DNA from 2 places in the Bacillus sp. AK128 genome. Region 1 is predicted to be linked to the other one. Evidence: riboswitches for the same ligand, from Rfam matches in the RefSeq annotation. Region 1 holds a riboswitch; the other holds the start of a gene.

What was found. A riboswitch is a leader RNA that binds a small molecule or an ion and turns the genes downstream of it on or off. The one in region 1 is predicted to bind cobalamin.
Region 2: another riboswitch for cobalamin. It lies ahead of M1D60_RS07180 (ABC transporter substrate-binding protein); the one in region 1 lies ahead of M1D60_RS22070 (acyl-CoA thioesterase).

What each region holds. Positions count from the first base shown of each region.
Region 1 covers NZ_CP096379.1:4,426,117-4,430,552, reverse strand. Annotated here, with positions in the region: gene M1D60_RS22080 (iron ABC transporter ATP-binding protein) at 1-318, shown strand, start outside; gene M1D60_RS22075 (dihydropteridine reductase) at 499-1,221, shown strand; cobalamin riboswitch at 1,514-1,692, shown strand; gene M1D60_RS22070 (acyl-CoA thioesterase) at 1,853-2,344, shown strand; gene M1D60_RS22065 (calcium-translocating P-type ATPase, PMCA-type) at 2,725-4,436, shown strand, end outside.
Region 2 covers NZ_CP096379.1:1,484,179-1,488,614, reverse strand. Annotated here, with positions in the region: gene M1D60_RS07190 (adenosylcobinamide amidohydrolase) at 1-559, opposite strand, end outside; gene M1D60_RS07185 (FecCD family ABC transporter permease) at 564-1,616, opposite strand; gene M1D60_RS07180 (ABC transporter substrate-binding protein) at 1,579-2,574, opposite strand; cobalamin riboswitch at 2,751-2,966, opposite strand; gene M1D60_RS07175 (ATP-binding protein) at 3,105-4,436, opposite strand, start outside.

The DNA of each region.
Region 1 (4,436 bases):
GTGGCAATGGTTTTATGCCAAGAGACTGAATATGTGCTATTGGATGAGCCTCTAAACAATCTAGATGTTGCTCGTTCTGTTCAAATGATGGAGTACCTGAGACATGTTGCTAATGAATTTGGAAGAACGATTCTGACCGTTATGCATGATATAAATTTTGCAGCTAAATATTCTGATCGAATTTGTGCAATGAAGGATGGACAAATTGCTGCATTTGGAACAGTTAAAGAAATTATGGTTCCAGAACTTTTGACAGATATTTTTGAAACGAAAATTGAAATTATTGAAGGTCCTTATGGTCCTATAGCTGTTTATTAGTTTTCTAGTTTTACAAAACAGAGCTTTTCTCAAAGAAAATACTCTAGAAGTCTAATAGATAAGTAGTTTATTTACTGTTGTTTGCACAGATCATGATAGTTATTACTTTTGCAGTGGGTAGAAGTTTCAATCGCCTATTTGGTACTTTCTAAGGCTACATATAATTGAGGAGGATTTATAATGCAAATATATTGGACTAAAATTAATAAGATTATTCAAGAAACGTCTGAAATTAGAACATACCTGCTCGATCGTCCACAGGATTTTACATGGGAAGAAGGTTCTCATACTCACTTCGCACTTGAGGGCTTTAATGTCGGAGATAAACCAAATCGTAGCCTGATTCGCCATATGTCAATCTCCACTTTACCCCATGAAGATGCGATTGGAATCACAACACGCATCAAAGAGCAATGTTCTGAGTTTAAAACGATATTAAAAAATCTTAAAGTCGGCGATGAAGTTGCAATATTTAAAACCCATTCAAATGTACCGCTGAAAAGAGAAGGGAAGAATGTCTATCTGTTGTCATCAGGTGTCGGCTTAGCAACTTTTAGACCGCTTGTACTTGATTATTTTAAACGAGCTGAAAACGTGAATAAAATTCATTCTTTAAACATCGATTCCTCAAAAGAATTCTTATTTAAAGATGTTTTTGTATTAGCACCTGATAAAAAGTTTACATCACAGTTTGTTGATAACCGTAAAGACTATTATGAAGAAGTGAAAAATCTTGCTACAGATAACGATGGAATTTACTATGTTGTCGGCAGTGATGAATTCCTCAAACAGAATATTGAAGTGCTGCTTGAGCAGGGCATCAAGGCGGAACAGATTATGCTTGATAAGCATGAACAACACTTGAATGATTTTTTATCATTTGATTTGTCCAAAAATGCTTGAAGCTGAGTTATTGTAATTCCATTTTTTTCGAAGTAATATAAGGCTTCTCATTCGTTGATAACGACAATGAGAAGCCTTTTTAATTCTCCTTATGCATAGATAGTTTGGTAACTAGTTGTTATTCATGATCAGGAGGAGAAGTTTTTTCATGAATGGACGAAATATTTGACTCTAGCAAGCTAGAAATAACACTTAGCTATACTTATAAAAATAAAACAGTTGTCAAAAAATGAAACATACCATAAACTATCGATGTATTGATATATTTTCTGTGATTAATAACTACATATTGTGCATTACCAATAAATATGGTGTTTAAGTAGACTTAATAGGGAATCTGGTGAGAATCCAGAACTGTCCCCGCAACTGTATGTGCAGACGAAATAAGTGTATCCACTGTCAATATGATGGGAAGGACTTATAGTAGGTTGAAGCACAAGTCAGGAGACCTGCCATCTTTATATCGTATTATCTTCTTCGGGAGTTGGGAAGGTAGAATGAAGGTATATTAATAGTGGGGAATCCGACTTTTTTTCCATGTTTAATTGTATCGTGTAATTCTACTAAATCCATTACTCAAGAAGTAATGGATTTTTATGTTCTAAATTTTAGATTAAAGGAAAGAAGGGAAATGATGATCGAATTATCTACTAATGTGTCACGTACTATTCAAACAAAGCTTGTATTACCCCCTGATACGAACCATATGGGCACGATTTTTGGTGGGACTGTTTTAGCATATATTGATGAAATAGCTGCAATTGCGGCAATGAAGCATAGTAAAAACGTTGTTGTTACTGCTTCTATAGATACTGTGAATTTTATAAGCTCTGCAAGAGTTGGAGATATTTTAACGTTAGAAGGTTTTGTCACTTCTACAGGAAGAACTTCTATGGAGGTATTTGTAAAAGTAGAGTGCGAAAAGTATAGGACAGGAGAAAAGAATTTAACAACTACATCCATTCTAACAATGGTTGCTATTAATGAAGATGGTAAACCAGTTCCTGTTCCAGGGGTTAGACCTGAAACAGAAGTAGAGAGACAGTTATTCATGAATGCCAAAAAGCGAAAAGAGCAAAGAATAAAAAAAGCAAATCTTACGGGCAGTGTGGATGAAATTTAATCCATTAGCTAAATTTATAAACGAATGTGTTAAAGCGGGGAATATAGGTGATGTTTTAGAGTTGGAGCTAGTTTCCGTGTTTCATCCCCAAGAAGAGAAAGGGTTAATAACCCTAAATGATAGAGTCTAAAGGAATGGGATATTGTCGGTATTTCTCAATAATATTAATATAAAAGGATACTGCCACCTTATAACGGGTATAACAAAAAGAGTCATGCTATTTGCAAAGACTCTTTTTAGTTTTTTCAATAAAGTGTAAAAGAATTTAAATAAAGAACAATCATATATAAGAGAAATCCATCTATAGTTAGAATGAAGATATGTTAGGTAAATGATATCAATCTATAAAAGATTCCTATCCTAAAGGAGGCATGAACAATATGAGCCAGTTTTTTATGAAAACATCTAAAGAAGTCTTAGAAGAACTAAAGGTTACCGAAAAAGGATTAGTTTCAGCTGATGTAGAAAAACGCCGTGAACAATATGGCTATAATGAGTTAGCTGAAGGAAAAAGGAAAACAGCCATTGCGGTTTTTCTCGAACAGTTTAAGGATTTTCTTGTCCTTATTCTAATTGCAGCAGCCATTATCTCAGCTTTTTTAGGAAAATTTGAAAGTACGATTGTCATCCTGGTCGTGGTTATCATCAATGCCATTTTAGGAACTGTTCAGCATCTTAAAGCAGAACAGAGTTTAAATAGTTTAAAAGCATTGTCTTCGCCAACTGCAAAGGTCTTAAGAGATGGGCAAAAGGTTGAGATTCCTTCTAGGGAATTACTTGTTGGTGATATTCTATTTCTTGATGCAGGTGATTTTGTAAGTGCAGATGGGCGGATTATTGAAAACCACAGTCTACAAATAAATGAAAGCTCTTTAACAGGGGAGTCATTAAGTGTTGAGAAGGACACTAGCCCAATTGCTGAAAAGGATGTCCCTATTGGTGATCGAATAAATATGGTTTTCTCTGGTAGTTTTGTTACATATGGTCGTGGTGTTGTCGTAGTAACTAACACCGGTATGAACACAGAGATTGGAAGGATTGCAGACTTACTAGAGTCAGCTAAGGAGAAAAAGACTCCGCTTCAGGAAAGTCTTGATCAATTTGGAAAAAGGCTTGCGGTTATTATCATAGCAATTGCCATTATAATTTTTGCTATTGATATCATAAGAGGGAATGAGATTGCGGATTCGTTCATGTTTGCCGTAGCACTTGCAGTTGCGGCGATACCTGAGGCACTGAGCTCGATTGTAACGATTGTTTTAGCTTTTGGAACGCAGAAAATGGCAAAAGAAAATGCAATCATGCGAAAGCTTCATGCGGTAGAAAGTCTAGGAAGTATCTCTGTCATCTGTTCTGATAAAACAGGTACATTAACTCAAAACAAGATGACTGTCCAAAAATTATATCTAAATCAACAGGTAATTGAGCATGATCAGCTACAACTGGAAAATCCGATTCAAAAAAGAGCCCTAATTATGTCCCTACTTTGTAATGATTCTGTGACCACTGATAAAAAAGAAATTGGCGATCCAACTGAGATTGCATTAGTTGACCTAGGTGAGAAGTACCAACTAGATGAACTTAGGGTTAGAGACGAGTACTCAAGGATTAAGGAATTGCCTTTTGATTCAGATCGAAAAATGATGAGCACAATTAACCATTATGAAGGCAAAAATTTGATGATTACAAAAGGGGCATTGGATGTCCTTCTCTCAAGAGTATCAAGGTATGAGACGTCTGATGGAGTCATTGATTTTACAGAAAAACATAAACTTGAAATAGAAAGAGTCAATAAGGAATTCTCAATGAGCGGTTTGCGAGTTCTTGGGCTTGCCTATAAGGAAGTGGAAGAAGGTAAAACGATTAGTTTTGAAGATGAGAATGACCTAACATTTGTAGGATTAATTTCGATGATGGATCCTCCAAGAGAAGAGTCGGCTGGAGCTGTTGCTTCTTGTATCGAGGCAGGTATTAAGCCGGTTATGATTACTGGAGACCATAAGATTACCGCTTCAGCAATTGCCAAGCAAATTGGGATTCTAAAGAATGATACCGAAGCAGTAGAAGGAGCGGAAATTGAGAAATGGAGTGA
Region 2 (4,436 bases), 1.8 Mb from region 1:
CCCGTTTAAGTTTTAATAGTCCATCAAATAGATTAATCTGATAGGAAACATCTAAGTGATTAGTAGGTTCATCCAGTAATAATAAATCAGGCTGTTGAACGAGCGCACGGGCAAGAAATACTCGTTGTTGTTCTCCTCCACTTAACTGCTGAATTCCTTTATGCTGCAACCGCACAAGTCCTGTATCTTTTAACACCTCTTGCACAACCTCTTCATCCGCAGTAGACCAAGTTGAAAAAAGCCCTGTTTGATGAGCGTATCTGCCCATCTTAATCGTTTCCTTCACTGTATAAGAGAAGGCCGTATCTGTGATTTGTGGCAGAACTGCAACCGATTGTGCAAATTCCTTATTGGTAAAGTCAGTAATTGATCGATTATTAATGGTAATAGAGCCGCTAGTTGGGGTAAGTGTTTTAGCGAGCAGTTTTAATAACGTCGTTTTGCCACTCCCATTAGGTCCAAGGATGCCAAATACCTCCCCTTTATTTACAGAGAAGGTAATTGGTTTAATGGTTTGTTCATCCGTGTAAGAGAATGCTAGTTGCTCCACTTGAAGCATGTGATCACATCCTTGCTTTTTTTCGATAATATAAAATCATAGCGAAAACAGGTGCTCCAACTAAAGAAGTAATGACTCCTATTGGTAACTCCCTTGGTACGATAATCGTCCGAGCTGTTAAATCAGCTAATACCAAAAAAGCGCCACCTTGCAGCATCGATAATGGTAATAAATGAATATGGTTAGGTCCCCATAATAATCTTGTTAGATGTGGAATGACTAAACCTACAAATCCTATTGTACCAGAAACAGCTACAGATGCCCCGGTTAGTAAGGAAGCACTGACTAGAATCATAAACTTTCTTAACTGGACGTTTACACCTAATTGCTGTGCCGATTCTTCTCCAAATGAAAGTACATTTAATTCTTTACTCTGGGTAAGCAAAAGGATGACACCTACTATTACAAAAGGGAGCATAAGGTTGATGTATTCCCAGCCTCGCATCGAAACACTTCCGAGCAACCAAGAAATAATCTGTCTAAGCTCATCTCCAGTTAACGCAATCATTAAAGAGATAAAGGATCCTAAGAATGAACTAAAAATAATACCAGTTAAAATAATCGTTTCTACGGTCATCCGTTTTTCTACTAGTTTCGCAAAGGCTAATACCAGAATTAAGGTTAAAAAAGCTGCACCTATACTAAATACGGGAAGGGTATACATACCTAAGCCAGGAATTTGAATGGTGAAAAACAACACAACGACAGCTCCAACAGATGCTCCTGAAGATACGCCTAATGTATACGGATCGGCTAAAGGGTTTTTCAAAAGCCCTTGAAATGCCGCTCCTGCAAGAGAAAGTGATGCACCTACTAAAAAGGCTAAAATAACGCGTGGAAACCTTATTGACATCACGATATTAACTAGCATCGGATCAATTTCGGATTGGAAACCAAAGAATTCCTGAAGAAAAATGGAGAAGATAGTAGAAAAGGGAATCGATATGGAACCTATCGATATCCCCAAAAATATAGCGGTGACAGAAACGACACCGCTAATGATATAAGGTACATACTTGTTACTCTGTAAAAACTTCAGGGTATACTGCTTTTGCAAGTTCCTCTACTCCTTCAATTAAACGAGGACCTGGACGTGATACTAAATCAGAATGAATGTCATGGACACGTTCATTTTGAATGGCAGGAACCTCACTCCATGCTTCTCTTGCTAACACATTGGCTGTAGCATTTGGATCATAGCTTCCATAAGTCGTAACGACTACATCTGGATTTAAAGCAACGATTTCCTCTTCTGTCAGCATAACCCATCCTTCTTGGTCACCTGCAGCGTTATTGGCATTAATTGCTACAAGCATTTCATGCATGAATGTGCCTGTTCCTGTCGTATAAATTTCAGGTGCTCCAGAAACTTCAACCCATACTGTAGCTTTTTCTGTAATAGCTGAAGCCTTTTCTTTAATCTCAGCTAATTTAGATTTCATTCCTTCAACAATTTCTTCCGCTTTGTCTGTTGTTCCTGTAATCTGACCAATCATATTAATTGTACCGTAAGTTGTCTCAAACGACGTTGCATCAGGAACGACCACTACTGTAATCCCTGCACTACGTAATTGCTCTAATCCACTTTCTGAGCTAAATGCACTTGAACCATGAGCTAATACTAAGTCTGGTTGAAGGGAAATCACCTTTTCAACATTGAATTCCATTCCACCAATCTTTTCTTTAGCTGTAACTTCTTCAGGGTAATTATCAAAATCTGATACCCCAACGACTGCATCTCCCATACCTAAAGCATAGACGATCTCAGTATTACTTGGAATTAAAGATACGATTTTTTCCGGTTGCTTCTCTATCGTAATTTCATTTTCTACAGCGTCCGTAATGGTAACGGGAAAGCTACTTTCTTCTTCAGTACCTTCTGCGCTTTCTTCTGTTTCAGCACTTTCAGTTTCTGTAGTTGCTGGCTCTTCTTGTGCTTCATCTGTAGCACCACATGCAGCTAATGTAAAAGCTGTGAAAAGTGCAAGTAGTAACATTAATAGATTTTGCTTCATTTTCATCCTATTTGACCCCTTTATTCCTAAAAATTTTTATGTAAAAGCCCTTATGGCTTACTACCCTAATGTCGTATTCAAATAAAAAAACTTGCCCTTTTATGAGGGCAAGCAAAAAAACGATCAATATATAATAAACTACTGTTGATCGTTCCTTCTTCTCAACCCCCGAAGATTCATGAACTTTATGATAGGCAGGTCTACTGACTTGTGCTTCACTCTACTTTGAAACCTTCCCGTATAAGGAACAACCAGAGGGTCATCTCATTTATACAGTGGTTACTTTCATTTCGTCTGCACTTACAGTTGCGGGGACAGTCCTGGATTTCAACCAGATTCCCTTTTAAGTCAGTGAAAAGAATTCACTGAACACCTAAAATTAAAAAGTATATAATTCGACTCATTCCAATCCAATCTTACACGATGACTTATCATGAAACAAGTAGTTTTTTTCTTACTCCTGTTTTTGTTTACACGATAAAATGTTTCGTATGGAACAAGAATCTTCGTCAAGACATGCGGAAAATCTGCTATTTTCGTGGTAAAAAGAAGGAAAATGTCGTACCTTCGTTTATTTTGCTGTGAACAGAGATTTGACCATGATGCGCGTCAATAATATTCTTCACGATGGCGAGCCCTAAGCCTGTCCCGCCTTTTCTTCTTGTTCTTGCCTTGTCTGCCTTATAAAAACGTTCAAAGACAAATGGTAAATCCTCAGTAGGGATACCAGAACCCGAATCTTGGACATCTACTTTCAGTCCATTCTCTATCATCGTTGCCCTTACTTCTACTATACCAGTTTGATCAGTATGGCGAATCGCATTATCGATTAGATTAGTTAGCACCTGCTCCATCCTGTCTGGATCACATGTAAACTGAGATTGATCACAGTTATCACAATGATAAGTGAGTGTGATGGACTTTTCTTTGGCAAGGCCTTGGAACTTTCGAACAACTCTTTCTAAAAACTCTTGAACATTAATTTGCTCCTCTTGAAGCTGGATATGCCCTGCTTCCATCCTTGCTATATCAAGTAACTCGTTCACTAATCTACCCATTCTAAGAGATTCCTCATAGATCACTTCAGCGATTTCCTTCTTCTCTTGTTCTGTACCAGCAATGTCATCAATAATTGCTTCACTATAACCCTGGAGCATCGAAATTGGTGTTCTTAACTCGTGAGAAACATTGGCAATAAAATCTTTTCTTAGCTTATCAAGACGTCTTTCCTCTGTCATATCACGAATTACTGCAACTGCACCTCGAATTTGTTCTCCATTATATAAAGGACTCATGACAACTACCCAATTTCGTCCTTGAAAGTCCATTTCTATAAGCTGTTCACTTTCCAATGACACGACTCGGCGAAAAAGCTCTCTCATTTCTGCAGGAACCATTTTATCTTGATTTTCTTCCATGCCTTGCTCATAATACCATGCCTGAAGAAAGCGTTCAGCTGGTGGATTTGATACCTGTGTGACGCCATTACGGTTAAGGGTAATCACACCATCCGCCATACTACTTAATATACTAGATAATTGTTCCTTCTCATGTCTTAGTGCATCAATATTTAATTTAAGCTGCTTCCCCATTTTATTAAACGCAATCCCAAGTTCACCAATTTCATCCTGGGTTAAAACAGGTAGCCTTGTTTCAAATTTTCCTTCGGCAATTTGAAAAGCTGCTTCACGCATCTTAATTAATGGTGATGTAATCCGCGAGGAAAGGAAAAATGCAAAGAAGGTTGTCAGCATAAAGGCAATTCCTGCTGCAAGAAAGATGAGCTTTGTTGTGTGCTCAGTCGTTTTCTCTACGGCGTAAAGTGACTGATAGAGAAATACGGCACTTTCCTCTCCTTCCTG